DNA from 2 places in the Kurthia sp. 11kri321 genome. Region 1 is predicted to be linked to the other one. Evidence: predicted binding sites of a transcription regulator. Region 1 holds the regulator's gene; the other holds the start of a gene.
What was found. Region 1 encodes Rex, which represses fermentation and respiration genes when NADH is low (regulators of the CRP and FNR family bind a similar motif). Its sites were predicted from a motif close to TTGTGAAATATTTCACAA; they were not measured.
Positions count from the first base shown of each region.

Region 2: the regulator Rex is predicted to act here: its motif matches at 10,513-10,530, upstream of ASO14_RS09470 (cytochrome c oxidase subunit II).

Region 1 is NZ_CP013217.1:298,002-313,898, reverse strand. It holds gene ASO14_RS01705 (bifunctional homocysteine S-methyltransferase/methylenetetrahydrofolate reductase) at 1-850, opposite strand, end outside; SAM riboswitch class I at 943-1,051, opposite strand; gene ASO14_RS01700 (class A sortase) at 1,237-1,902, opposite strand; gene hemG (protoporphyrinogen oxidase) at 1,925-3,334, opposite strand; gene ASO14_RS01690 (Na+/H+ antiporter) at 3,510-5,534, shown strand; gene ASO14_RS01685 (acyltransferase family protein) at 5,612-7,564, opposite strand; gene ASO14_RS01680 (N-acetylmuramoyl-L-alanine amidase family protein) at 7,872-8,969, shown strand; gene groL (chaperonin GroEL) at 9,066-10,694, opposite strand; gene groES (co-chaperone GroES) at 10,748-11,032, opposite strand; gene ASO14_RS01665 (CPBP family intramembrane glutamic endopeptidase) at 11,248-11,979, shown strand; gene tatC (twin-arginine translocase subunit TatC) at 12,055-12,807, opposite strand; gene ASO14_RS01655 (twin-arginine translocase TatA/TatE family subunit) at 12,820-13,047, opposite strand; gene ASO14_RS01650 (redox-sensing transcriptional repressor Rex) at 13,141-13,776, opposite strand; gene ASO14_RS01645 (ABC-F family ATP-binding cassette domain-containing protein) at 13,878-15,821, shown strand.
Region 2 is NZ_CP013217.1:1,844,341-1,860,237, forward strand. It holds gene ASO14_RS09430 (M20 family metallopeptidase) at 1-144, opposite strand, end outside; gene ASO14_RS09435 (MFS transporter) at 160-1,389, opposite strand; gene ASO14_RS09440 (helix-turn-helix domain-containing protein) at 1,697-2,995, shown strand; gene ASO14_RS09445 (TerC family protein) at 3,085-3,759, opposite strand; gene ASO14_RS09450 (sulfurtransferase) at 3,832-4,647, opposite strand; gene ASO14_RS09455 (CAP domain-containing protein) at 4,660-5,643, opposite strand; gene ASO14_RS09460 (dynamin family protein) at 5,724-9,338, opposite strand; gene ASO14_RS09465 (chemotaxis protein CheX) at 9,840-10,295, shown strand; gene ASO14_RS09470 (cytochrome c oxidase subunit II) at 10,733-11,215, shown strand; gene ASO14_RS09475 (b(o/a)3-type cytochrome-c oxidase subunit 1) at 11,212-12,855, shown strand; gene ASO14_RS09480 (hypothetical protein) at 13,386-14,024, shown strand; gene ASO14_RS09485 (dihydrofolate reductase family protein) at 14,055-14,603, opposite strand; gene ASO14_RS09490 (ATP-dependent DNA helicase) at 14,787-15,897, opposite strand, start outside.

The DNA.
Region 1 (15,897 bases):
CATCTGATAAATGTTTCTTCACTTCGTGAATATGTTCAGGTGTTGTTCCACAGCATCCACCAATTAAGCGAACCCCTTCATCACGTAATTCAACTGCAGCGCGCCCAAAATATTCTGCTTCTGATTCATATACCACTTTTCCTTCTTCTACATCGAGTAGACTTGCATTCGGATACGCAGATAAGAACGAGTTCTTTGGTAGCTCAACATTTTCAAGCGCCTTCACTGTATGGTACGGGCCTAACCGACAGTTCACACCGACAACATCAGCTCCAGCTCTTTCTAAATGTTGCAGTGCATCATTCAACTTCATTCCATTTAATAAAACCCCTGGGTCATGCATCGAAACTTGCGCTACAATCGGTCCATCTGAGAATATGCGAATTGTTTTCACTAATGTTTCAAGCTCTTCTAAGTCGTAAAATGTTTCGAGTAGTAAACCATCTACACCTGCATCAAGTAATACTTTTGCTTGTAAAACAAGTGATTCAATAATCTCATCTAGTGAATGTTCATCCTTACGAATACCTCGAATTCCACCAATTGTTCCAAGTACGTACTCGCCATTCTTTGCAGCTCTTTTCGCTACCTCTACACCCGCACGATTCAGTGCTTCATATTCATCTTGAATACCGTAGCGAGCTAACTTAATCGTATTCGCTGTGTACGTATTCGTCTGAATGACATCAGCGCCCGCTTCAATATATAGTTTATGAATATTCTCAATTACTTCCGGCTTTCGAACATTCAGTTCTTCATAACAAAAATCAATCCCATATGAATAGAGCAGTGTCCCCATTGCGCCATCTGCTGTTAATACCTTTGTCTTTAAATCTTCTAGTAACCCCATACACTCCCCATCCTTCCTTCATTTCAAAAAAGCTATAAAAAAACCTTCTTACATTGCATAAGAAGGTTTGAACTGACACTTGAAAATTAGCCTTCTTATCTTTTAAGAACCATAAGTCCTTCTGGAATTAGCACCTGACCATCTAAATGGCTGGTTGCTGAAGCGTCGTCGGGCCAGTCCCTCGGCTTCTCTTGATAAGAAATTATTGAATTTTTAAAATATTAAAAGAATCATACCTCTTAAATAGAGTACCGTCAATAGCTTCTACCACTTTCAGCTAAATATTGTACGAAAAAGCGCTTACTTTATCACAATATTTCGTAAATTCAGTAATAGGTATTAAAAAAAGCGTATGAGATTTTTTCACATCTCATACGCTTCATATTTTATTTTTTTATCGTAAATGCATCGCCAGCATTTGAATCAAAATCACGCGCATTGACATACTCACCTTGTACAATTAATCGTTTCGAACCATCATAATTACATGTAACGAGCGTAAGTAGTCTTTTTTTAGCTTGATTTTCGATAACTTGAACGTCAGTTGCTTCTGTAATAAAGATTTTTGTAATTTTATACGTATACACGCGCTTATAGTCCGTTGTGTACATAAGCATTCCTTTTTTTGCTTTCGTTAAAGGGCTAAATAATGTTTTATCATTATTCATATTATGACCTGCTAATGCATAATTACCTTGCCCCATTTTCATATCCTTCTTTAATGTACCTGCGCCAATTGCTAGATTTGTATTTGAAATTCCGTATAAAATAGGCAATTGTAAAGATACATCGGGAACACTTAATGCACCAATTGAATGTACATCACCTTGATTCATTTGTGCCTTTAATACATCTTGTAAGCTAATATTTTCCACATTACCAAAATCAAAGCTTACGTCATCCGCATTTTGTGCTTTTTGTTCATCAAACTGCTCAATTGCTTGATTACTCATATGTGACACGATGAACCCCATAATTTGTTTATTGAAAATTAGTGCAACACCTAAAACAAACAAAACAATGCCAATCGTTAAACTTAATTTCCTGTTCATTATGGAATCCTCCTTTCACACTTTATACGAATTCTCGTTGTCTTTGAATAAATTGATTCATAACTCGCGTAGCAACTTCTTCACCATTTTGAATACATAAACCAATCCCCACACCATAATACGAACAACCAGCTAAATGTACATGTGGATGATATTTCACCATTTGTTTTTCAATACGTTCAACTGCTTGTTTATGTTGTAAATTATAAATTGGCATCGCATCAAACCATTTTTTTACATCAATCCATGTTGGTTCATCTATTATTTTTAAGCTTTTTTCGATGTCTTGACGTGCTATTTGTGCTAATTCATCATTTGTCATCTGACAAAATTCTTCAAAACGAGGATTATTCTTTTTATAAAACATACGGATAAGTAACTTATCCTCTTTAGAAGTATGACGCCATTTGCGACTTGTCCATGTACATGCATTACAATCTACATCATTACCTGATGATACAATATATCCTGTACCATCTGCTGGTAGCACATCATTCGGTAAATCATAAGCCAAGTAAACTGTAATAATAGAACCCGTTTGTAGTTCTTCAAAATCACGTTGGAAAGGCTCTTCCTTCAATAGTTTTTGTGCGACTTGGTGCGGTACAGCTAATACGACTTCATCTGCATCTAACCATTCACCCGTATCTATTTGAATCTTATACCCATTCGTGTCTTGTTTTAACAATTCCACCGACGTATTTTTTAAAATCGTCGCGTTCTCTAGTGTTTCTTCGATTCGTTCAAATAATTCTACTAGGCCATTTTTAAACGAGATGAATTTCTTTTTGGCATTCTCTTGGTAGAACGCTTTATTTGCTTCAAATCCACGCATGATACTTCCAAATTCATTTTTATATTCAAATAAATAGGGTAAAGTAGAAGCAATTGTTAATTTATTCAAATCACCTGAATAGACACCAGATAAAACAGGTGCGACTTGTTTTTGAACAATTTCTTCACCTAAATAATATGTTAAAAATTCTCCGACCGAATGATTTGTTGTAAAAGGAAGTTCGGTTTTTTCTAAGTCTTGTAAAACAGCTTTTTTTCCTTCTTCTGAAATAAGCGTACTTTTATTTAATGCTTGTTCATTCATAGGAATTCCAAACACGCTATCTTCTGGAATTGCATGTAACTGATTTTCAGTTAAAATATATGAAACGCCTGTGTCATTATAAACAACTCGATCTTCTAATTGTAATTCTTCGATTAATTTTCGAACACTCGCATGGCGCGACACGATGGAATCTGCACCAACTTCCATTAAGTAACCATCACGTTGTTTTGTGACCATCTTACCACCGATTTGTGCGTCTTTTTCAATCAATGTCAAAGCGAGGTCCAACCCTTGTTCTTTGGCTTGTTTTTGCAAGTAATGCATCGTACTCATTCCGGTAATACCGCCACCAATTACGACTACTTTTCTCAACGTCTGTCATCTCCGTTCATTCATGTTCTTCCTTAGTATAAATCAAATTGACTCGGAACCACATTGTTTTATCTTACAAACTCTTGAACACTTTTCAAATACGCAAGCGTTTAATTTAGCTTTTTGTTCCATTTACGGTAACCTTAAATTAATCCTATTTTGAAAGGGTCTTGCTATGAATTTATTAATGATTACACTCTTTTTATTAATCGGTTTACTAGCGTCTAATATTATTAGCCACTATGTAAAATTTTTACCGACTGCTTTAATTCAAATTGGTCTCGGTGTTATTTTAGCACTTTTCGTTCCAAGCTTAGACTTAGAACTCGATACCGAATGGTTTTTATTACTTTTTGTTGCGCCGTTATTATACAATGATGGACGCTATTTTCCACGCAAAGAATTATGGAGTATGAGACTACCTATTTTAGGGAATGCCATCGTACTGGTACTCATCACAACGATCGGCGGTGGGTATTTTATTCACTGGCTTGTGCCAACAATTCCACTCCCTGCTGCCTTTGCACTTGCTGCCATCCTATCTCCTACTGATCCTGTTGCAGTAAATGGCATTGCAAAACGTATTCGAATACCTGAAAAGATTTTAAGTGTTGTACGCGGGGAATCACTTATCAATGACGCTTCAGGGTTAGTAGCTTTTAAATATGCAGTTGCTGCAGCTGTATCAGGGTATTTTTCATTCCAAAGTGCCATTTTAAATTTCTCTTATACGTTTTTAGCAGGAGGGATTTTAGGTTTAGTTCTTGGATTTGTTCTAATTGAATTACGATTTGCTTTTAGACGTGCTGGCATACGAGATGCTGTTTTCCACACACTTTATCAAATTTTAACGCCCTTTATCATTTATCTCATTGTGGAAAATATTTTTCATGCTTCTGGCGTTATCGCCGTTGTCATTGCAGGGATTATTCAAGCTATTTTTAAAGAACAAACCGAAACTGTCCTTGCAGAAGAACAAGTACTAACAGAGAGTGCTTGGGAAATCGTTTTATTCGTTTTAAATGGCGTTGTTTTCTTATTACTTGGTTTAAATATTCCATTATCTATGAAGCAATCGATTTTAGATACACAAATCGATAATTGGATTTTAATTCTTTATGCATCTGCAATTGGTGCAATCATTCTTCTTATACGCTTCGTTTGGTCACATTTATTTGCACTGTGGCAATTCAAGCGAAAAAGAGATGAAAAACCAACGCTGAAAATGAGTCTAATTAGTAGTTTGGTTGGTGTACGTGGTGCTGTCACAATGGCGGGGATTTTATCATTACCATTCTTCCTCGATACAGGAGAACCATTTCCAGAACGATCTTTAATCTTATTTTTAGCTTCTGGTGTTATTCTTTTCACACTGATTATTGCTACAGCCTTCTTACCGTTACTAACGGATAAAGAAGAAATGACGGTTGTAAAAGAAGGTCAGCTGTCATTCCATGAGGCGAAAAGTTTTGTGTTAGTGCAAACTGTAAAAAAGATGCAATCAAAAATTAACGAGGAAAATCGTTATATTATTTATGATTTAATTGATAATTTACAACATCTATTCAGACAGACACAATTAGAAGCCAATGCAGATGATTCAGGTAGTTCAAAACATGCACCAAAATTAGAACGTATTCGCTTGAATGTATTACAAGTTGAACGTGACTATATCAATGGATTGTATAAAGATCATAAACTTGATGAACATATGTACCAGTCATTACTACATTCTATATCTGATCGCGAAAAAATGCTGTCGATTAGCACTTGGAAACGTGGATTGTTTACATTACGAAAAGTTTTACGCGAGTTATCTATTGCTAAAAAGCATTATAATAACGAAAAAGAAAAATATCTATCGTATGTTCTCATGCGTCAAGATGTTCGTCGACACGCTTATAAAAAAGCAATCGATTATTTAAAAGAAAAACGAAAAAAATCAGATCATCCTGAGCTATACACCGTTATTCTTTTTGAATATCAAAAAGCATACGAACGCCTACGAAAAAAAGTCACAATGGACTCTGTACGCGAAGAAGAACTAAAAGAAGAATTAAATTTAGTGATGCTCGAAACAGAACGTCAAGAAATTCACTTATTATATGAAGAAGGCAAAATTACACGCGATCAAGAAAAAGACTTACGTCGCCTTGTAAACTACATGGAAAATATCGCATTATACGAACATGTGGAATAAATAGCAAAAGAGCTTCAGCATATGAAAATGCCGAAGCTCTTTTGCTTTTAGCTAGAATTTTGTTCTAGTCTCTTGTATTATTTTTTCTTTTTGTACTTTGCAATTTCATGAACTACTAAATTCGAATAGAATTTACCACCTTCAGGGTTCGGGTGGATATGGTCATTATAAAAGATTTGTGGTTTATTTTTAGATGCTTCATACCAATCAATCTCATGTACATTATCATATTCTTTCGCTGCATTTCGAATCGTCTTATTCACACTATCTTGCCAACTACGACTCACGCGCACATTCATTAAGAATATTTGACGTTTTGATCCAAGTAATTCATAAATCTCTTCCCACTGCGTTTTTGTAAATGTACCATTCGAGCCTAAACCAATTAGTACCGTATTCGATACCTGTCCTTGATTCACCTTTGTACGCAATTTATCAATCGCTGCATCAACTTGTAATGCCACTGTCGCATCGACATCAATACGCGGTAAATCTGCTTGTAAAGCACTAGCAGCACTCAGCATAACAGAGTCACCCAATGCAGTAATCGGTGTGTTAGCTAATGCAATCTTACCATTGGCGACATCTTTTTTATATTGCGCTTCTTTTTTCGCCTTTTCATCAGCTTTTGCTTTTTTCTCAGCTACAGCTGCTTCTTTTGCTTCTTTTTTAGCTTTTGCAATGGCTTCTTCTTTTGCTTTTTTACGTTCTTCAGCGGTTTGCTCTTTTTTCGCTTTTTGCTGTTCTTCTTTTAACTTCTGCTCTTCTTTTAGATGTTGCTCCAGTTCATTCTCTTTAGAAGCTTGTGGAGCAGGTTCGACAATCATACCGTACGTGAAAACAATCGCAATCGCTGAAATAGCAAGCATTGTAAAGCGCTGTTTCATGTTTTGCTGTTTCCACTTCCACGACCATGTACCGTTTCTAAAGACAGCCAACCAATTACGCCATTCCCCACGACGAATTGGATTTTCCACAAAACGATACGACAATGCTGATAAAATAAATGTTAAAACCAATGCTAATAGAATTTTCATACCGCTAATCTCATCTGTTTTAACTGCAATTCCTAATAATACAATGATTGGGAAGTGCCAAATATAAATACCATAAGAGCGTTCACCAATCCATAGTAACGGCTTAATACTAAAAATCTTCGCAATGGAATTAGCTGGATGTACAATAACAGCGATTAATACTGCCGTTACTGCCGAAGCCAAGTACATACCACCATAATATAAGAAGCTACCGTCTTCTTGTGTGAAAATCATTAAAATGATTAAAATCCCTAAACTGACCAAACCTGCGATATTCAATACTTTTTTCAAATCAGGTGTTACATTCGGACTCAATTTTGCACTTGGCCATACGAATGCCAATGCCGCACCTAGTAAAATTGAAAAGGCACGTGTGTCCGTCCCGAAATAAACACGACTTGGATCCGCATCAGGACTATACATGAATGCCATTGCCTCTGCTGAAATAAACGACAGTAGGACAATAAATATTGCAAGCTTTCCTTTTGAACGAATAAATGTTAACGCTAGTAACATTAAAATCGGCCATATAATATAGAATTGTTCTTCTACCGCAAGTGACCACATATGTTGCAGTGGTGAAGGCGGCGCAAACTTTGTAAAATATGAGTGATCTTGAAGTATGTAATACCAGTTACTCACATAGAAAAAAGCCGCAGCAACTTCTTCACGTAATCCTTCTAAGAAAGAACGCTGGAATAATGTAATCCACGTCACTAATGCAACTAACATTAATACAAGTGCTGGAATGAGTCTTCTAAATCGCTTAATCCAGAAACTCTTAAAATCTATTCTTCCATTCTTTTCGAATTCATTAATTAATAAATCTGTAATAAGATAACCTGACAATACGAAAAATACGGTTACACCAAGAAATCCACCATCAATTCCATCAATATGTAGATGATATAAAATAACAGCTAATACTGAAATAGCTCGTAATCCGTCCAATCCGCTAATATATCTGCGTTTTTGCTTTCCAGGACGCGGCATTGAAATACCTCCTAAATAATTGTTTCATCTCTCTCTATTTAATAAGACGTTTTATTTCTACATTAAGTTTTCTTTTTCATGTTTTTATTGTAATTTCTATTCTAATAATAGCTTAAATTTATACATGCGTTAAGTTTTTTCATTCTTTGAATTAGCTATAAGATACGTTTTTTCAAAAATTAAAATCAATTATGCATCATCCGACTATTTCATATATGTTACAAATAATACAACTTTATCACAATTCCCTTTTTTATACTATTTTATACATCATTAATATTATGATTAAGGAAATAGGAGGGAAATTATGCAATTTAAAAAGAAACACACCATGTCATTCTTGCTCAGTATTTGTTTAGTCTTTACGATGTTCTTCTTACCTACTGAACAAGCTTCAGCAGCATCTATTCAATTAAAAGTCGCAAATACAAATTCATTAAATCTTCGTACAGGTCCTAGTACAAAATATAAAGTTATAAAAGTACTTAAAAAAAATACAGTTGTCACACAAACTGCAAAAAAAGGTACGTGGTCGAAAGTAAAAGTAGGTAAGACAACTGGTTATGTATCTTCCAAGTACTTAACAAAAATTATACTCTCTACTAGTAGCACAAAGGTTGGCAAGTACTACTCCATCACTGCCGCTACACTTAATGTCAGAAAGACAAGTAGTGTTACGTCAAAAAAATTGGCTACTGTTCGCTTTGGCGATCAATTTAAAATTAAAGCCCAAGCTAAAAACGGTTGGTTTAAAATCGAATACGCAAAAGGCAAAACAGGTTATGTCTCACATAAGTACGGTATTATTTCTACTTCCAAAGAGAACGCATATCCAGAAGGCACAATTTTTGGTCCATTAAGTGGTCGAACATTCGTCGTAGATGCAGGACATGGTGGCGCGCAAAAAGGTGCTTATTATTATGGTATCGCTGAAAAAGATTTAAACTTAAAAGCTGCTAAAACTTTGCAACAACAACTTAAAAAAGATGGTGCGAAAGTCATTATGACACGCACAACGGATAAAACATTATCACTCGAAAAACGCGTACAAATTTCAAAATCTGCTAAACCAGATGCCTTTATTAGTGTTCATCACAATGTATATAACAAAAAAAGTGAGGAAGGCTATCTAGCTCTTTATACAAAAAAAGCTGAAAAGACATTTACGAAATACTTATTTAACGCATTAGATCGACCAGTTTCAGCTGTTTCAGACGTACCTGCAGAAGAATATCGCTATCAAAACTTACACGTTCTACGCGAAAACCCATACATCGGTACACTGTTAGAATACGGTTATATGAACCGAAAATCTGAACTAAAAAAGATTAATACAGATAGTTATCGTAAAGCAATGGCACAAGGTATTTCAACTGGTCTAATTAACTACTTTAAAAAATATTAATAGTTAAAAAGACTTTAATTGTTTTCAAATACAAAAAAGGAATCGCACATATTTTGGCGATTCCTTTTATTTGTGTAGTAATCGATTAAATTCCGATTACATCATTCCTGGCATGCCACCCATATCTGGCATTGCTGGTGCTGATGAGTTATCTGGAAGGTCTGCTACTACTGCTTCTGTTGTTAGGAATAATGAAGCTACAGATGCAGCATTTTGAAGTGCTGAACGTGTAACTTTTGCTGGGTCTACGATACCTGCTTCAATCATGTTCACCCATTCACCATTCGCTGCGTTGAAGCCTGTTCCAACTTCTTCACGTTTTAGACGATCTACGATGACAGACCCTTCTAAACCTGCGTTATTTGCAATTTGACGTACTGGTTCTTCTAATGCACGTAATACGATGCGCGCGCCTGTTGCTACGTCGCCTTCTGTACTATTCGCTACGGCTTCTACTGCTGCATGAATACTTACTAATGCAACACCACCACCAGCTACAATACCTTCTTCTACTGCTGCGCGTGTAGAATTAAGAGCATCTTCAATACGTAGTTTACGTTCTTTTAGTTCGATTTCAGTTGCTGCACCGACACGAATTACGGCAACACCGCCAGCTAATTTTGCTAAGCGTTCTTGTAATTTTTCTTTATCGAATTCAGAAGTTGCATCTTCGTATTGGTTACGAATGTTGGCAATGCGATATTCGATTGCTTCTTGTTGACCAGCACCTTCAACAATTGTTGTATTGTCTTTTGTTACAACTACTTTTGCTGTGCGTCCAAGTTGGTCTACAGTTGTCTCTTTTAAATCTAAACCAATTTCTTCTGTAATCACTTGTGCGCCTGTTAAGATCGCAATATCTTCTAACATCGCTTTACGACGATCACCGAATCCTGGTGCTTTTACAGCAACTACGTTGAATGTACCGCGTAATTTGTTTAATACAAGTGTCGCAAGTGCTTCACCTTCAACATCTTCTGCGATGATTAACATTGGACGACCTTGTTGTACAACTTGTTCAAGCACAGGTAAGATTTCTTGGATGTTTGAGATTTTTTTATCTGTAATTAAGATATATGGATTATCTAATACTGCTTCCATTTTATCTGTATCTGTTACCATGTAGTGAGATAGGTAACCGCGGTCAAATTGCATACCTTCCACAACTTCTAGTTCTGTATTAAAACCTTTTGATTCTTCTAATGTAATAACACCATCATTACCTACGCGTTCCATTGCTTCTGCGATTAATGAACCTACTTCGTCATCTGCAGCTGAGATAGAAGCTACTTGTGCAATTGCTTCTTTGTTTTCAACTGGTTTTGAAATCGATTTTAGTTCTTTGATTGCTGCTTCAACTGCTAAGTCAATCCCTTTACGGATACCGACAGGGTTTGCACCAGCTGTTACGTTTTTTAAACCTTCTGTAATCATTGATTGTGCTAGTACTGTTGCAGTTGTTGTACCGTCACCAGCGATTTCATTTGTTTTTGAAGCTACTTCAGAAACTAATTTTGCGCCCATGTTTTCATATGGATCTTCTAGTTCGATTTCTTTTGCAATTGTAACACCGTCATTTGTAATAAGTGGCGCACCGAATGCTTTTTGTAATACAACATTACGGCCTTTTGGTCCTAATGTTACTTTTACTGTATTCGCTAATTTATCCACACCTGCTAACATTAAACTACGTGCATCTTCGCTAAATTTAATTTCTTTTGCCATTGTATAATTCCCTCCTAGAAAATCAATCCGTTCGTTTATTTGTATATATTAGATTACTCTACGATTGCTAAAACATCGCTCTCACGTAGAATTAAATAGTCTTTACCTTCGTATTTTACTTCCGTACCTGCGTATTGAGCATAAATTACTTGGTCGCCTGCTTTTACGCTTAACGGCACCACTGTACCACTATTTGTTACGATTCCAGAACCCACTGCTACAACTTTACCTTGCTGTGGTTTTTCTTTTGCAGAGTCGGGTAGTACGATACCGAATGCTGTTTTTTCTTCTACTTCTACTACCTCAATAATAATACGGTCACCTAATGGCTTTAACATGTTCTAATAACCTCCTAATTTCTATGCGTCAATATTATTTGTTGGCACTCTTATACAATGAGTGCTAACTTATAGTCTTAATAATAAGCACTCTCGATTTTTTTTGCAAGTCATAACATTTATTTTTTTATAAAAAGATGACCGATTTACATTTTCTTTTTGCTTCAACTTATTGGTAGAATAGAGATACGAATATTTCCGGAAAGGATTTGCTTATGAAAACTAAAAAAACACCACTATATATATTAATTACATATATACTCATGCAACTATCACCTATCATCTTTTTAAAGCCGATTGCTTCTATTATCCAATGGCTAGAACCAGGTATCACTAATGATGAACTGTCCGCACAAGCACGCGGTTGGACCATCTTCTTCACGTTCTTTCTCGGTACACTTGTAACGATTTTCTTCATCTTACGTGACAAAAACTTTTTCAAAAATGCTTTTGTCGGTGGCAAGCGCTATTCTACTATGGGAGCGATTGGCTGGGGCGTTTTAGGATTCTTCATGATTTTAATTGGCCAATCACTTGCTGGTTTAATCGAAACGTCACTTGGTATTACACCTGGTTCTGAAAATACAGCACAACTTTCTGCAATGGCTAAAGCAGCCCCTATTGCAATCATCAGTATTGTATTCTTTGGACCATTCCTTGAAGAAGTCGTATTCCGTCGCGTCATCTTCGCATCGTTAAACCAAACAACGAACTTTTTCATCGCAGCGAGTGTCAGCGCCGTTGTATTCGCAATCGTGCATATGGATTTTTCTCATATCATCATCTACGCAACTGTTGGGTTCATCACTGCTTTTCTGTATAACAAAACAAAACGACTGCTCACAACGATTATTGCACATACGATGTTGAATGGTTTTGTTATCATCATGAATCTCAATTTAGACAAAATACAAAAATACCTCGAAACGCTACAATCCATGCAATAAAAAGAGTTTCTTTTTTAGTGTTCGCAACAAAAAACTGGAATCGCACAACAGTACGATTCCAGTTTTTCTTTTATATTATGCAGCTAGCTCCATTTCTCGCTGCTGCTCTGCTTTCAAATAACTTCTATAACCTATACGCGAAATCATGATACTGATTTCGTATAAAATGCATAATGGTAATGTGACAATCATGTGTGACACGATATCTGGAGGTGCGATGACTGCTGCTACACAGAGTAGTGCAAAGTATGCGTACTTCCTTACTTTTGACATTCCCATTGGCGTAATGATTCCGAGACGCGTCAAAAATAACATAATAATTGGCAACTGAAAAATCAATCCAAATGGCAATGTAATTTGCATTAAAAATTGGAAATATTCATAGATTCCAATGGTCTGTTCAACATCCATTTCTCCTGCTAACCCCATCATCCACTTCAACATATACGGACGTAACACTAAATACGAAAATACAACCCCTACAATGAACAATAGGAATGCGTACGGAATATAGCGTAATGTCGCTTTGCGCTCTTTTTCATAAAGTCCTGGGCTCACAAAACCCCATAACTGAAATAGAATAATCGGTGATGTCATAACAAGCGATAAAATAAAGATAACTTGTATGTAAACCTTCACTGGATCGGTAACACGAAAAGCATGCAATTGAAGCGATTTTGCTTCTTCAGTATGTTGTAAAAATTGTATGAGTGGTTGTGCTAAAAAGAAACTTCCAATAATCGCTAAAACAAAGAATCCTGCAACAATTAATAGCCTCTTTCGAAGTTCCTCTATATGTTCAACGACTGTTAGTTCTTCTTGTTCCATCAGATGAACACCCTACTTCGTCTCTTCGATTTTTTCGACAGCTTTTACTTCATTTGCGCTGTTTGTTTCAACTGTTTTTTGTTTTGTACTTTCAAAATCTTCGTCTGTTAAACCTTTTGTTGCAGATTTAAACTCACGGAGTGTAGAACCCATCGCTCTTCCTAGTTCAGGAAGTTTTTTGGGACCAAAAATAATGACAGCAACACCTGCAATAATCGCAATACTAGCTGGACCTACCATTACACGCACCTCCTCAATTTGATAACTACATTCTACTCCACACTTCGTCATTTGTATATTATTCTTTCGGTCTACAAAACTGAATATTTAAGACTATTCTTCCACATTTCGAATAAAGTAACTAAGCGTTTGCAATTCAATCGATAAATCAATTGTATGAACGCGGAATGTCTCCGGTACTTGCAGACGAACCGGTGTAAAATTCAACACACCTTTCGCACCCATCTGAATTAATCGGTCTGTCATAAACTGTGCTGAACGTGCTGGTACAGTTAAAATAGGTAGTTCTGCTTTGAATTCTTCAAACTTCTCTTCCATCACATCTGGATGGAAAACAGGTACACCATTTACAAGCTGCCCTTCCATTGGATAGTTCGTATCGAATGCTACAACAATTTTCATATTATGGTTCTTTTGAAAATTATACTTCAGTAAGGCATGACCTAAGTTACCAATACCGATTACTGCTACATTCATACGTTGATCTTGATCAAGGACGCCTCTAAAGAACACAAGTAATTTTTGTACATCATATCCGTACCCTTTTTTACCGAGTGGTCCGAAATATGAAAAGTCACGACGAATCGTCGCTGAATCAATTTGCATGGCCTCACTTAACTCTTTTGATGAAATTCTATTCTTTCCTGCATCCGCAAAATTTTGGATGAAGCGATAATACAGCGGAAGTCTTTTCGTTGTGGCCTGCGGTATCCTATAATTCTCTTTCAAACATGTTTCCTCCTACGAATCTGGTTATACAATTTAGATAGATGACCATTGCACCAATGACAGCATTTCGTTACACTTAAGATTGAACTGAGGTGTCGAAAGTGATTGTATTACAAGTCAATCAATTATATAAATCATATATTGCAGATGAAATTTTAAGTGGCGTTAAACTCGAAGTTCAACATCGGGATCGCGTCGCACTTGTTGGCCGAAACGGCGCAGGTAAATCTACTCTTTTAAAAATTATAGCAGGTCAACTCTCATATGACTCTGGTGAGATTATTATGCCAAAAGGAATTAAACTTGGCTACTTAGACCAACATGCTGGTCTAGAATCTGATTTATCCATTTGGGATGAGATGATGACCGTATTTGAACCATTAAAACAACTTGAACAACAAATTCGTTCACTTGAGTTGCAGATGGCTGAACCTACGATTTATGAAAATGCAGAACGTTATCAAAAAATCACAGCTGAATATGACCAGCTACAACATGATTTTAAAGAACGCGGCGGCTTCCAATATGAAGCGGATACACGCTCTGTTCTACATGGTATGCAGTTTTATCCTGATTCCTATGAACAGTCTATATCTTCATTATCTGGTGGTCAACGTACAAGACTGGCTCTAGCAAAATTACTTTTAACAAAACCTGAATTACTCATTCTGGATGAGCCGACCAACCACCTGGATATCGAGACATTAAACTGGCTTGAAAACTACCTGAAAAACTACGACGGCGCTATCCTTATCGTATCACATGACCGCTATTTCTTGGACCAAGTTGTGTCTATTGTTTATGAAGTTTCTCGTCATCATGTCACAAAGTTCACAGGTAACTATTCAAGTTACTTAGATCAAAAAGCAAAGAACTATGAACGCGACCTAAAACTTTATGAAAAACAAATGGACGAAAAGGCAAAACTCGAAACATTCGTCCAAAAGAACTTAGCGCGTGCATCGACTACGAAGATGGCACAATCTCGTCGAAAAGTTTTAGAGAAAACCGAGTGGATGGATTCTCCTGATGGCGATGAAAAATCAGCTACTTTTACATTCGATATCGAAAAGCAAAGTGGTAATGACGTGTTATCCGTTGATGACCTCACAATCGGTTATGGACAAACGCCAATTTCTGAACATATTAACATGCGTGCCTATCGAAAAGACCGTATCGCCCTTGTTGGTCCAAACGGTGTCGGAAAATCTACGTTATTAAAAACGATTATAAAAGATTTACCTGCTCTGTCAGGTGATATTCGTTATGGTACGAATGTGCAACTCGGTTATTACGATCAGGATTTAGCAAAACTTTCTACGAATCGTACCGTACTACGTGAGATTTGGGATGAGTGGCCACTAATGAATGAAAAAGATGTTCGTACTGTTCTTGGTCGTTTCCTTTTCTCAGGAGAAGACGTCGATAAAATCGTACACGATCTATCAGGTGGCGAAAAAGCACGTTTAACGCTCGCGAAACTCATGCTTGAGAAAAATAATGTACTGATTTTAGATGAGCCGACCAACCATCTTGATTTAGATAGTAAAGAGGTGTTGGAAAATGCACTAATTGATTTCCCGGGTACGCTCATCTTCGTATCACATGACCGTTACTTCATCAATCGCATTGCAACAAAAGTTGTCGAGCTATCGAATGAGGGTTCTTTTGAATACTTAGGTGATTATGATTACTATGTAGAGAAAAAAGAAGAGTTAGCTGAAATCGCAGCTGAAAAAGAAGCTGCTCTTATAAAAACAAAGCCAATCGTTCAAAAGGAAGTACCTACATCGAATCAAGCCATCGACAAAGAGACGAAGAAAAAAGAACGTAAAATTCAACGTCAAATTGAAGATATTGAACAGATTATGAGCGACCTTGAAACAACCATTGCAAAACTAGAAGAAGAACTATGTGATCCTGATGTATTTTCAAATCACGAAAAAGCATTAATCATTCAAACACAATTAGATGAAGAAAAAGTAAAGCATGAAGAATATGAATTACAGTGGCTCGCTTTACAAGAAGAATTAGAGCAATTATAAATAAAAAGAAGGTGTCTTTTCCAAATGGAAACTTGATACCTTCTTTATTTTTTATTACAATAATATCTTGTGACGA
Region 2 (15,897 bases), 1.4 Mb from region 1:
ATTCTTTAATGTTTGAACAAGTAGTTGTGCTGATTTTTTCTCTTGAAAGCCTGTTTCAGCAAAACGCCATACTTGGTTACTGACATCTACAAGTGTATCTTTATTTTGTTCGATAATTTCGGATACAAATTCATGAATTCCCATGAAAAAACCTTCTTTCTATGATTGTTGAACTGTTGTTTTCGATTGAACTTCAAATACTTCATTACTTGAACGAAGTGTAAAGAATAATGAGCAACATGCAGTGACAAGTAATGCACCAATTAAGAAGAAGAATGCATACTCAAATGTATGGAAAGCATCCACTAAAGCGCCCATTACTGTTGGTGCGATAAAACCTGCTAATCCCCCTACAAAATACATCGTCCCCATGAACGAACCAACAATTCGTTCCGATACGTATTTTAGTGGAATCGATAAAACGGTCATACTGATTGCTGAACCGCCTAATGAATATAAACATTGGAATGCGACAGCTGCTTGAATACTTTGTGCGTTATACATGAAAATTAAGCAAGCACTTGCCATAATCGCACCGAATAAAATAATAAACTTCTCTTTTCCTGCTAACTGTTTATCAATTAAATAACCTGTAATCATCGCTGAAGCTAAACCAAAAGCTTGTGGAATCATTGAGATCGAACCTACTTCTTGTAAATTCAGATGACGTGCACTTTCTAAATAAGATGGCATCCAAGAAGAAAAGCCCCACTGTGCGATACTTGAACCAAAATACATCACGACAATAATCCATAGCATCTTTTGTTTATACAATTCACGAAGTGGCAATTTAGGTGTCGCTGCTTTTTGAGCTAATTCTCTTTGAATTTGTGGCGGATGATAGAAAATCGCTAATAGAATCGTAACGAGTAATCCTCCACCACCAATGATATAGAACATCACACGCCAACCATACACATCTGAGATGAGTGCTGTTAAGTAAAGTGCTAATACACTTCCACCTAATTGTGCTGCAAGTAAAAATGACTTTGCACGCGCACGTACACCTTTTTTATAAATTTCTGTAATGGCTACACCACTACCTGTTGGTAAACCACCATCACCTAAACCAAGTACAAGACGAATGATTAAAATACTTGCGAATGAACCAACCATACCTGTTAATAGTGAAAATAATGAAATAATCGTTAATGCTATCACAATGACTTTTCTTGAGCCGAATTTGTCAGATACCCAACCTGCAATTAAAGTCATACAGGCACTACTTAACCAAAAACTACTAATGATCATACCGCTCTGTGTTTCGGTTAGACCGAGTTCTTTACTAATTGGAATGATGGCAATGTTCATTCCAAACAGTGTTAAGGAGTCAATAATCCATCCTAAAAATAAAAGTGAAAAAATAAAATGTCTTTTGCTGTTGCTCATACTCTAGCCCCCAATGTTGTTCTTGTTGCATTTCTCTCCCCAAATAATTGTCCATCAGTTTCGGATAACTTTAGGACTTGTCCATAATATAGCATAAAACTTCTCGTATGTGTATAAATATTCTGTTAAATCTTATTTTTCTGTTTTCATAGCATTTTTAATTTTTAGTTAAAACGGTCTTATTTAGGTCTAGTCCATAATATATCATAAAAGTACATAAAAGTGTATAAATATTCTATCATAAATTATTTTTTGTATATCCATTCATTTACTTGTTATACTAATAGAAAGAAAGGATGTGTCGATTTTGTCTATAAAAGTAGGATTAATCGGTCCACACGATTCATTACAAATTGTTCGTGAATATTTACACAAAATAAATGACTTCACCTGTTCCACATTCACATGTATTGACGAACAAGATTTAGAAAAATACGTCTTACCACAAAAATCACAGATGGATCTTTGGCTTTGTACGGGACCCATTACATATAAAATCGTTCAAGAATGGGGCAAACTGGAAGCACCCATTTTACATATTCAAATTCATGGAACAGCGCTCTACAGCTTACTTTTAAAAATTGCGTATACCCATGGTGTTACAGCTGACCAAATTAGTTTTGATGCGATTACAAAGGAAGATGTACTCATCGCTCTTCAACAAGTAGGTATGACCGAACATGCGCCACGTGTAAAATCTGATACATTCGATTTTGAACCATTAATCCAATTCCATCGTACTTGTTTTGAACAAGGATTATCAAAAGTAGCCATTACAGGTCATCCAATCGATGCAATTTTGCGTGAAGAAGGCATTCCGGCTTATCGTATTTTCCCTACAGAAATCTCGATGGAATCAGCTGTTTCTGAAATGCGTCGTGTATATGAAACATTACAATTTAAAAAATCACAAATTGCGGTACAAATTATCGAGTACGATGTTGTGATGCACGAACAAGATACAACCGCTCTTACAACACAGCATTTACATGATGTTGAACGTCAATTTATGCAACAATTAATGCCCTACGTCAAACAAGTACAAGGGTCGATTTTGACGATTGGTTTCGGACGTTATGCTATTTTTTCTACACGTGGCTTTTTACAAGATGCTACAGAAAACTTTTCACAAAAAGCTGAAGTGTCCTCACTACCTGTACAACAATTAGAAGATTTAACATGCGGTATTGGTATCGGGCGTTCTGCACAGGAGGCAGAAGTGAATGCGTGGCATGCACTCATGCAAAGTCGAACGAATGGAAAAGGTTCTTGGATGGTGTGCTTTGATGATCGAAGTATGACAGGACCTCTCGGAGAAGCTCAGCAACTCACCTATTCTTATTCATCACAACAAATTGAAGCAATCCGTCAAAAAACTTCATTGAGTGCCGTTACTTTGCAAAAATTATCATCGATTATTCATAAGCGTGGTACAGAACAATTTTCTGCTAATGAACTTGCTCAATACTTACAAATGACACCGCGTAGTGCACGTCGTATATTAAATGAACTCGAAATGACGGGGCTTGCTAAAGTAGTTGCAGAAGAAAGTCCACGTCAAACAGGACGACCACGTAAAATTTATCAATTGCAGTTGAATGATTAACTATGCGCGGAATTCGTTCGTTGATAAATCACCATTTATAAGTAATTACACAAAAAAACTTGAGCCACGTATAAGTGACTCAAGTTTTTTTATGAACGGTATTTTCTTGTTTGTACACGTTTTGTCCAAACACCAATGAATACTAATAAAATACAGAAAATAATCGGGATTAATTGTGCCATCGCTGGGAATGTCCAGTCAACTAGATACTTACCATAACGATCGCTAACTACCATACTGCCTGCTGTATAGGCAATTAAGAGCGCCCCTAGCCAAATAAGTAGCGGGAATTTATTCATCAGTTTAATGATTAATTGGCTACCAAAAATGATAATCGGAATACTAATTAATAGTCCAAGTGCTGCTAAACCAACATGCCCATCTGCTACACCTGCAATCGCAAGAACATTATCTAAACTCATAACGAAGTCAGCTACGATAATTGTGCGTACAGCTGCGAATAACGTACTTCCGCTTTCTACATCTGCATCTTCTCCGTTTGACTTCAGTAAATCCCATGCAATATAGAATAGTAATAAACCACCAACTACTTTAACAAATGAAATCGCTAATAATTGAACAGCAATGACTGTTAAAATAACACGTAAAGCAATTGCTCCACCTGTACCAATCAATATTGCTTTTTTCCGTTGTTCAGGCTTCAACTTTCGTGTTGCGAGCGCAATAACAACCGCATTATCCCCACTTAATACTAAATCAAGTAAGATGATGGATAAAATTTTGGATAGAAATTCGATATCCATGTTGTTCCTTCTTTCTACAGTTACTTCCTTTATTGTACGCCTATTTTAGCGTTTTAAAAAGGAAAAAATCGACTATTCTTCTCCTGTCGCAATTGGATAATGCATCACCCAATCACTATAACTTCCTGTATAAAGTTGAACATGTTCGTATCCTAATTCTTTTAATACCGCGTAAAGTGGCGACGCAGATACACCACTACCACAATACACAATAATGTTTTCATCTTTGGAAGCAACTTTTTTTATTTCGTCATTTATAAATAACGTATTCCCCTTTTTTAGCTGTTCCCAATCAAAATTTCGTGCAGTTGGAATGTGTCCTGCAATAGGGTCAAGTGGTTCGATTTCACCAATATAGCGACGATGAGCACGTGCATCAATTAATACTTTATCGTGCTTACCTTCTGTTACTTCTTTAACATAGGCACGATCTACATAAATTTGATCTTGCCAATCAATATTCAAATTAGAACGCACTGGATTCGGTTCAACGGTTGTTGTCTCAAAACCTACTTGCTTTAAGCCTTCTAGACCATCTGCAATGACGCGCGCATTTGTAAAACCACCATATTGTAATAACCAATAAGCTCTCGTAGCAAACGGTTCACCGCCACCATCATAGATGTAGACAGGTGTTTCATATGTGATACCAGTTCGTTCAAATAGGTCGTGTAATTGTTCTTTAGTTGGCATCGGATGACGTCCGCTTTTTTCTTTTGTCATGTCGGATAAATCTTTCGTTAAATCCCAGTGTATTGCACCAACAATGTGCGCTATATCATATTGTACGCGACCATATGCGCTATCTGCTAAGTCATAGCGTGCGTCAATCCATACAGCTTGTTCATTTGTTGGTATATCCTTTGCTTGAATAAATACGTGTCCCATACAGAGTCCCCCTTAAAATGGTGTATAAAAATTAATCGTGTAGTACGGAACATTTTCAGCATCAAATGCAACACCCACACCTGCATGTGTCAAATCTTTGTTTAAGATATTTTTACGATGCCCTAAACTATTCATCAAACCTTCATGAGCAAAAATACTACTGTACTGCCCATAAGCTAAATTCTCTGCATAGAAATGCTCGTTCAAATAACCCGCATTTTTCATACGTGATTCAGGTGTGCTTCCATTACTTCCTGTGTGTGAAAAATAGTTTTGGTCAATCATATCTTGACTATGTGCGCGTGCTTGAGCTGTTAATCCCTTGTCATAAATAAGTGGCTTTAATCCATGTTCTACACGTGCTTGGTTCATCAGTTCAATCATCAACTGTTCAAACCCCGTACGTAAAGCATTCGATGAAGGACCATAGAATCCTTCTTTTTTCTGTTCCACATTATATGGAATATATTGAATGGCGCGTAAGCGATTTGCGTTATGAACATCAAAGAAAAACGTCACATAGTATCCATCTATTTCATACAATAACATCTCTTTTTTATTATCATCATTCATTTTAAAGATCTTATTACCTTTACGAATTTCTTCTAAAGGTGCACCGTACTGTTTTTGCACTTCTCCATATGTCGTCTCGCCAATCGTTGTTTTAAACAAGTTACGCCCTTTCCCTGCAATATAACCACCCTTTCCATTCGACGATTCAAGTGTGAATTGCTCATAGCCATTATGCGTCATTTGCCATTGTTCACCGTATTCATTGGTAAATGTTCCTTTTTGTTTACCTGTTGTATCCTTCAACACAATATCTTTCGCTTTTTCCTCTTTTTTATCTGAGAAAGTATCAATAGATTGATCTACTGTTTCTTTTACTTCTGAAAACATTCTCGACAATTCAGGTCGATCAAGCGCATATTGAATGGCTTGATAGGAACCTAAAATTAAGACAAAAAAGAGAACCCATGCGAATAATTTTCTCATTTGATCACCTCAATCTATTATCATTAGACGAAATTGTGGAATCAATGGATGCTTTATAGTCGCATGCGTTCTTCTTTTATTTATACTGTTGCTTCTACAAGCTCTTCAAAGATTGATTTCCATTCCGCTAGTTTACTATCTTCTTGAAGCAGCGAACGTTCTGTATCAAGCTGTTCAAGTGCTTGATTTTCAATATGTTGTTTCAATTGCTCCGCAATTGCTTGAATTTGTTCTTCTGCCCAAGTAGTCATACGTGCAGACTGCTCATCTAAATAAGCTTGTGCATCTGGTTTTGAGATTTCTTCAAGTGCATCACGTAATAAAATACGATCATTATTCTCAAAGAAGGCTTTTTGATTTTTATAATATTTATTGACCGCTTTATATTTGAATGGGTCTTTAAATGGACCTGTATAATCTAAAATTGCAGGATCTTCCACTTCGAATGGTGTAAAGCTGAAGCTTTCGTTGACATCACGTAAACGACGAACATCTGCTGTATAACGTTCTGAAATTTTTGTCACAATCATTTTTGAAATTCGGAAGTTTGTTACACGCATCTCTTGTTCAAAGTCGAATCCTAGGCTTTGCATTAATTCAGTGAGTGCAAACTCAAGTGCATCTGATGTTGATTTTGTATTAAATACCGTTGGGTTATACGATTCTTTAAAGAAATCTGTATAACGGAAATATACACGTTGTAATACATAGTACAGTAACTCTTTTTGCTCTTGTGCCACATCACGTTCAATTACAGCAGCTGCCGTTTTTTCCATAGACGAGCGAACAAATTGTTCAATTTGGTCTAATTCTTTTAGACGCTCATCTTTACGTGATAAGTTTTCCTCTGTTTGACGAATCAGTGATGATAAACGCTCTGTCGTCTTATCTGTTTCCTCTACTAAAGCTTGAACTGCAAGAGCCATTAATTCTTCTGATAAGAAGTGATGGAAACTTTCCTCAAAAGCAGGCATACCAGAAGCAAGTTCTGTCTGTTCCACTTTTTCTTGTAAAGCAAGTAGACTACTCACACCAAATAGACGTGGTTTACGGATACCAAAACGTAATAATTCGTTGCGTACATACGCTTTTACATCTTCTGCTTCTTCTTCATCTGCTGCTAAATCAATCGCATTTACGACGAAGAACATCTTATCTAGTTCGAAGGCATCTTTTACACGACCTAATTGAATTAAGAATTCACGGTCTGCTTTTGCAAAAGCATGGTTATAGTACGTAATGAATAGAATCGCATCTGCATTACGAATGTATTCAAATGCAACACCTGTATGACGCGCGTTAATTGAGTCTGCTCCTGGTGTATCAACTAATGTAACGCCTAGACGTGTTAATTCACAGTCGAAGTAGAAATCAATTGAATCTACGAAACAACTACGGTTTTCTTGTGCAACGAAGCGTTCAAATTCTTCACGCTCTGTACGAATCGTTGTGCCTAATACATCTTTAAATTCTTCATAACTTTGTGCAAATGCACGTACAAATGATTTATGAACATGCAAACGCTCATCTGTTAATTCCACATCAAGCGCTTTTTGTGCTTTTGCATAGGCATCATCTAAAGATGTAACATGAACACCAATTGCACCGTAAGAAGCGACAATATCTTCAGTCATTTGTTCGACTGTTTTTAATTTTACATCTGCTGTTTCATGTGGGTGGTCTGGTGATACTGGACGAATCTTATTAATCGCTGCTGTTGTTGGGTTCGGTGATACAGGTAACACTTTTTGACCCATTAAAGCATTTGAGAAAGAAGATTTCCCTGCACTAAATGCACCAAATAAAGCAATCGTAAAGTCTTTTTCTTCTAAACGCGCGACTTTATTTTTCAAGTAGTTTGATACTTCTTGGAAACCAGCAATCGGTTCTACTGCATGTGCTGTTTTTAATGCTTTTTGAATTGCTTGGTCTAGCTGGACATTATACGTAGATTGTGATGTATCGTCATCCACTTGTTCTTCTTCTTGTTTTTCTTCCACAGCAATCATAGATGGATCGAATACACGCATATGTTCACGCGCTTCTTTTTCCCCTTTAATCCAGCGCTCCATATAGCCATCTGCTTCTTTATTCAATGTACGCACATCAACATTTTTCTGAACTTCAAAGTATTTTTGTTGTTCTTCAATATGAAGTACATCATTGATGATTGCTACTTTTTCAGTCATCGCTGCTTTTTTCTTTTTCAGAGGTTCTACTTTTACAAGAGATAATTCTTGAATATACGCCATTTTCTCGCGCTTCCAGTCATCTGTTGCACGTTTGAACCACATACGTGTAGCCGAAACAACACGATTTGCAAAGTTCAATAAGGCATCTCCTGCTACTGCATCAATGCGCATCTCATCTTCAATAACAGAGAATGGGATATCTAATTTGAATTCATCAATTTCAAGTGATAATTCATCTGTTAAAGCACCAACTTCTCTTAAAGAGCTCTTCATTAAGTTCAACATATGACCTGTAATTTGGTTTTGAACAACTGATTTATAGCGATCATATAGGTCTTCACGTCTACGAGCGCGCTCTGCTTCCGTCTTTTTCGCCGCAAAGAACATACCTACTTTAAAGTCTTTTTGCATACATTCCGCATAGCTTGCTAAACGATCACGTAATTCAAATGGCATTAAGACAGCGTTTTCAAGTAATTCATCACGTTGATTATTGAAAGACATTTCCCATTTCTCAACTGAATATAACTCAAGTTGACGTTCTACAGATTGGTACTCATCTAAAATATCTAACTTACGTGCCCAATCATTTTGAGATAGTAAATCTTCATTGCTTTCCATAATACTTTGTTTATTTTGTTCTAAAAATTGTCCATGTTCATCATGCATTTGTGCTAATGTATTTTCAGCATTTTCTATTAATTGCTCTTGCCAACCATCCATACTGTTCATAACAATTTCTTTTATATGGTCAAAATCGTTATAAGCTAAATCTTTCGCTTTTAATGATGTAAAGAAAATACCTTTTGGATAAACACCCCAGTTTGCAAATGAATCTGCAACCGATTGTTTGAATTCTTCAAATGATAATTCTTGTTCTTTATGTTTATCTACTTGGTTCACGATTAAATACACATTCGGATTATGCTTCATTAATGTTTTCGTAAATTGGAAGTTCAATTCTGATTGCACATGATTATAATCCATCACGTAAAAAACAATATCCGCTAAGTGAAGTGCTGATTCTGTTGACATACGGTGTGCATCATCTGTTGAATCGACTCCAGGTGTATCCATCACTGTAACACCCATCGGTAATACAGACTGGCTATGTCCAATCTCGATTTGTGATACTAACGCACCATTCTTTGCAAATTCTTTTACAGTTTTAATATCATAATCTGAGTTAAAGCGAACAGGATCTTCTCCTACTAAATAAGCAATTGCATAATCTTCTTCTGACTTATGCACTTTAACTACATTAGCACTTGTCGGAATTGGGCTAGATGGTAGTAGTTGGTCACCTGTAAGAGCATTAATCATACTCGACTTACCAGCAGAAAAATGACCTGCAAAACCAATTGCATATTCTTTCTTAATTAACTTCTCAGCAAAAAGCTGTGTTTTTGCTAGTCGTTCATGGTCTTCGTTTTTTTTATAGACCATGTACTGTAACGCAGTTTTCTTCAATAATAATTGGATTTTTTCTTCAAAAACAGTCATGAAAGGCTCGATCTCCTTTTTCTATATGTAGTTACTCATCCCATTCTATCATGTGTCTGTAAAAGGAAAAACAAAAATTGCTCCAAATCAGAAGATTTTAGTTATTTATTTTTACGTTTCTTCTATGTTATTTTTTTACGTGAAAAAATTAAATTTATTTAAAAATATAAAAACCGAATAACTCTAAGCGAGCTATTCGGCAACAAAAGTATCATTTTATTTATTTCAAATGTGCGGTTGTTTCTGATAAAACGTATTTAACTGTGACACCACAAGCGACGATTGTCATTCCAACAAGTGCGAAAAGCATGATGACCGCTCCCTTTTTGATAATATAATTTTTTATTTTTAAATTCTAATTGTCATTGATTATCATTATCATAACGAGTTTTTTTTATTTTGTCAATCTAATTGAAATAGTTTCTCAATTAATTCTCTTATTGTATTCTTTAAACTAACGGTGTATCATAGATTAAAAGTCATGAAGAAAGGGGAGTATGTATGAGTATTTCGGCTCAATACCAAGTACTATTTAACGGCATCATTCACGCTTTCAAAGAAATTTCACCAAAGCAAGTTACAATTCAGTCTCCCTCTTCATTTACTGCACCTAATATGCATCTAGAATATAGTGTTTTGATCAATGTAATTGGTGATGTAAAAGCACGTATGATTATTGACAGCAATCACAATTCATTTCAAAAACTATGTGAGTCATTATATGGGTTTCAGATTGATGGCGAACTTTTAGAATCGTTCGTTGGAGAATTTGGAAATATGGTTGCTGGTAAATTATGTATTTATAGTGCTGAACATAATATTCAGTTAGACATTACTACCCCAACTGTCATGGTAAGTGAGACACATTTACCAATATCTACACAAACATTCACTTTGCCAATCTCAATGGAAGAGATTGGTCATGTAACAATGCTTTTATCTATTGAAGCTTCTTAAGTCTACATACATGAGAGCAATGAAATTTCATTTCCTTAAAAGGACTTGTACATATTTTGTACAAGTCCTTTTGTCTTATTTTGTAGGTCTATTCTTTTATTTCGATAAACGAATTAACATTTTAATATTAATTATAATAAATATCTCTATTTTTTACATACTGAATTATTACGTTTTTCAAAACAATTTCACATTTACTTCACATTCTCTTATTTTGATGTGATAAAAATCACATCTATATTATGTCGTTTTGACTAAACTATGGATAAGCATACATAGAAAGGAGATTTTTATGCATAAAGAAAAAAACACATCCGATTCAAAATTAAAAGGAACTTTTTATCTCTCTATGACAGTCGGTATCATCATAATCATCATTTGGTTTGTATGCTTCGCTATTTTTATGAATCGTTTCTAACTAGAGGAGGTTTACCCCCATGCATTTGCATAAGTATGAAAAATATTGGCTCATGTTTGGTATTGGCTCATTAATTGTTTTTCTATTAATTACTGGTCTAATGGCATTAAATAATAGTCATGAAACACCTAATTCACAAAAAACAATTAATCCTGAAAAAGTGAGTGAAATCGCACCATTTAATAAGCCAGGTGTCCATAAAGTAGCAGGAAAGGATTGGGATTATGAAGTAGTGGTGGTAGCATCTGCCTTTTTATATGAACCATCGGAAATCAAAATTCCTGTGAATTCTAAAGTGAAGTTTATTGCGACCTCTAAAGATGTTGTGCATGGATTTGAAATTGCTAAAACAAATATTAATATGATGTTAGAGCCCGGACATATTTCTGAATATACAACTACCGTCAATAAAAAGGGCGAGTTTTTAGTTGTTTGTAATGAATACTGTGGAATGGGACATGCTGAAATGCATGCAACATTAAAGGTGGTGGATTCTAAATGAAATCTTTACAAATCGATTTACGCGATCGTAAGCTAGCACTCGCCTACCTTCTTTTCGCTTTTACTGCTTTATTAATTGGTGGGATTGCCGGTTTAATACAAGTATTCGTGAGAAGTGGCGCACTCGAACTTCCCTACTCTATTGGCTATTATCAAGTATTAACTGTACATGGCGTTCTTCTAGCACTTGTCTTTACAACCTTCTTCATTTTTGGTTTTCAAACAGCCGCTATGAGTCGTGTAACAGGAACATTTTCTTTTAAAGAAAGATGTTTAGGCTGGATTGGTTTCGGGGTAATGTCTACTGGGACAGTTATGGCTGCTACAATGGTTTTATTAAATGAGGCATCTGTACTTTATACATTTTATGCGCCACTACAAGCACATTGGATTTTTTATGCTGGACTTTCACTTGTCATGATTGGCTCTTGGATTGCAGCATTTGCACAAGCCCGTCGTTACATACAATGGAAAAAAGAAAATCCAAAACAGATTACACCGCTACTCAGCTTTATGGTCGTATGTAACAATTTAATGTGGTTTATTGCTACAATTGGTGTCACAACTGAATTATTAGTTCAATTACTTCCATGGTCACTTGGTTGGGTGGAACGTGTAGATGTGTTATTATCACGTACACTTTTCTGGTCATTTGGTCATGCACTTGTATATTTTTGGCTCTTACCTGCCTACATGGTTTGGTATATCGCCGTGCCAAAAATCATCGGTGGAAAGATTTTTTCGGATGCACTTGCCAGACTTTCGTTCATCTTATTCGTATTGTTTTCTGTACCGGTTGGCTTACACCATCAATTAACTGAACCTGGTATCGGTGGTTCATGGAAGTTTTTACAAGTTATTTTAACGATGATGGTTGTCATTCCCTCTTTACTTACTGCTTTTTCACTATTCGCTACATTTGAACTGCGTGGTCGTGAGTTAGGGAGTAAAGGACTCTTTGGATGGTTAAAAAAGTTACCTTGGTCGGATGCTCGTTTCTTAGCACCTTTTATCGGTATGCTTGCCTTTATTCCGGGCGGTGCTGGAGGAATTGTTAATGCATCTTATCAAATGAACCAATTAATTCATAATACCATTTGGGTGACAGGGCATTTTCATTTAACAATTGCTACAACGGTCACACTGACATTCTTTGGTGCCTCTTATTTCTTAATTCCACATTTAACAGGTCGACAATTAACAAAAAAAATAAACCAACTTGGTCTAATCCAAACGGTTTTATGGGCAATTGGTATGTTGATTATGTCAGGTTCGATGCATATTGCTGGTTTGCTTGGCGCACCAAGACGCTCTGCATTCTCAGAATATGGGGGTGCTGAAATTGCACAAACATGGATTGGCTACCAAATCGCACAAGCTGTTGGTGGAACTATTCTGTTTATTGCTATTTTATTATTTATGTATATACTTGTTCAAATGCTTTTCTTTACACCGAAAGGTTTTGAGCCATTCCCAGTAGCAGAAGTTGCTGATCATGCACAAAAAACACCGGCTATTTTAGAGAACTTTAAACTATGGATTATCATTTTAATTGCGCTATTATTAATTGCTTATTCATACCCAATTTACGATATTATTTCAAATGCACCACTTGGTTCAAAGGGATATAAATTGTGGTAATTTTCTAGCTCGTTCGAATGATATTCTAATATAAGTTTGATTTTTTCATGATTTACCTTTAGACTTATGTTACGATTTAGTGAATATAAAAGCGCGAATTTGTTGTATTTCCGCTGTTTTTATGACAAAAAATGCTAATTCAAATAGGTATAATATCTATTTTTTGGTAATTTTTTAGTAAAATTTTAAAGAGATAATTCACTAAATATTAACGTTATTTGTATAATGGCAGTTCTCTATTGATTGCATTGCTTTTTTCTAGTATGTACTTATAGGCAAAGATTCTTCATCAGAAAACGCACAGCAAACTCATACATAGCATGTATTTCACAGGGAACTCAAAATATAGATAACTTATTTATTTTGTCGTCATCTTTTGTCATGTGAGAAACTTTTCGAAATAGCCTAGCCAAACAAGTCCATTATTTTTTTTGGACAATGTGAAGTTGAAATACTTTGCACCTCAAAATATCATCTTTTGAGAATCACCATCAGAGTATTAACCAATTTTTTTAAAAGGGGAGATTTACATGCAAACAACGATCCATGAATATAAGAAGATGAATAATAGCTCTCTTTGTGTAAGCGATTATTATCAAGAACTCTTTTATATGAATATTGTTGAGGTTCCATTATTAGAAGAAATTTTAAAAAAGAAGACCGAAACAAGTGCATACTACCCTACCTTATATAGAGATATCTGGTTTATGATTGAACAGCCTTACGAAGTCGTTCAGTTTAGCGAGAAGGTAGATTTTTCAAATGAAGTACTTGCAGAAATTTTAAAAGCTATTTACGAACATCCAACTTTCCACATTATTCACGATATCAATCGTGTTGAGAAGGGCAGCTCTTTTATGAACGCTCTTTTATTAACAGAAATGGTATCCGTTATGATTGATGGCGATTTAGAAATTCTATTTGACGCAAAAAATAATCGTGAAACAATCGATTTGGCTACATTTATTGACGACCATTTAGAAGTGGGGAATTGCCTAGAATGTGCTGCACAATCGATTTTACATTCTTCTAAAGAACTACCAATTTATTTTGATATGAATATTTTCGTAGAATTACCAATTACAGAAAAGACACAATACTCACTTGAAGTTTTCCAAGAAACAAATTTATTGGAAGATCTTAATTCGTATAAAGAAGTCTATATGTAACTTAGTTATTCTACTTTGTTTGAGCGCACTTTATAGCGCTCTTTTTTTATACTTTTTTACAATGTAATGTAATTCTACAAACTGACCATATGTTTTTGTTTGCTGCAATGTTAATTCTACGGGTGAGAAACCTGGTTTAAAAAGAGGAATTCCTTCTCCTAATAAAATTGGCGCCATTGTAACAATAATCTCATCGATTAAGTGTTGCTCTAAAAAAGAATAGATGAGTTCTCCCCCACCGACAACCCAAATATCTTGACCTGGCTGTTGTCGTAATGTATGAATAAGTGATGCTACAGGCTCTTTTGTAAAGTGAATATCTTGCATATCTTGAAGCTGTTGATGCGTATAAACATAACACTGTTTTTCGGCATAAGGCCATTCAGATAATCGTTGACTGATTAACCAGTCAAATGTCTTTTTGCCTAAAATAACGGTATCGACTGTTTCATAAAATTGTGAGTACCCATTATCTCCTTTGCCTTCCACCTGTTCTAGCCAATCAAGTGACTCTTCTTTTGTTGCGATATAGCCATCTAAACTTGACGCAATAAAAAGACGTACTTTTCGATTTCCCATACCCATCACTCTTTTCTTAACTACTTGGGTTTTCTATTATAAAGTAATAAAACCTTAAAAAGCAAACAGAAATCACACAAATTTAAAAATAAATATTTTTCACTTTTAAAATGCATATTCATTCACACATGTTGTAACATAGAAAAAGGCTTTGACAAGTTAGTACATGTCAAAGCCTTTTTTCTATTTTTCAAAAGTCGGTTTTACTGCAAAAATCGGTTCAATCTCAGGTAGGTTTTTCAATTCCTCTTCATTCATTAAAATATGAATTGTACCATGATCATTTGTTGTACGAATTAAACGGCCCATACCTTGTTGTAAGCGAAGAAGCATGAATGGTAACTCCACTTCAACATATGGATCATCTGCGAATGAACGCTTCGCATCAAATAATGGATCACTTGGTGGGAATGGTAAGTCCACAATTATCACACGTGTTAATGCTTCTTCTGGTAAGTCGAGTCCCTCCCATAAATGGTATGAACTTAGCGTGTGTAATTTACCTGCTTGGAAATCACGTACTAATGAAGATAGCTCGCGATCACCTTCAAAACCAATTGTTGCTTTTTGTTCATCTGTTAAAACATCTTTAAATGCTTGCATCGCTTGTTTTGATTTGAATAATAATAAAGTTTGCTCTGTTGATTCTTCTAATAAAGAGGCAACGCGCGTCGCTTTTTCAGCTTGTTCAAGTTCATGAACATGAATCTTCATTACTTCTTCATAATCAAATGGTGATTCTACAGAGAATGAGTTGTATTTTTTAATTCCTAAGCTATACGCAATATAACTAAAGTCTTTATTAATGGATAGAGTAGCTGAAGAAAAGACATATGGAATTTTTTTAGAGAATAGTTTTTTCTCTAATACTTCTGTAATTAAATGTGGCATGATGACTAATGTTTCTTCGCCATCCGTTTCTTCTAACCAGTCAATCGCATTACTTTGCGACACAAAGATGCGCATTGCTGCTTCGTATTGGTCTAAGAACTCTTCTGCCATGCGTAGCTCATATTCCGGAATAACATACATTTCTGATTCAAAGACGAATTCTTCCATTAACTCGCCAATTGTTTCAATCACTTTTTGACCTAATTTCATTAGCGTTGGACTTTTTTGAATTCGTTTACGCTCATCATCCGTATCAATCACATCATCACGTAATTGGTCAAAGAATAGTTCATGACCATCTTGTAATTTTTCCATCAGTAATAATGTTTTTTCACGTAGTCCATCAACCATTAAACGATCTAATAATTTCACGATTGTGTAATCTTGAATTTTGTTCGTCATT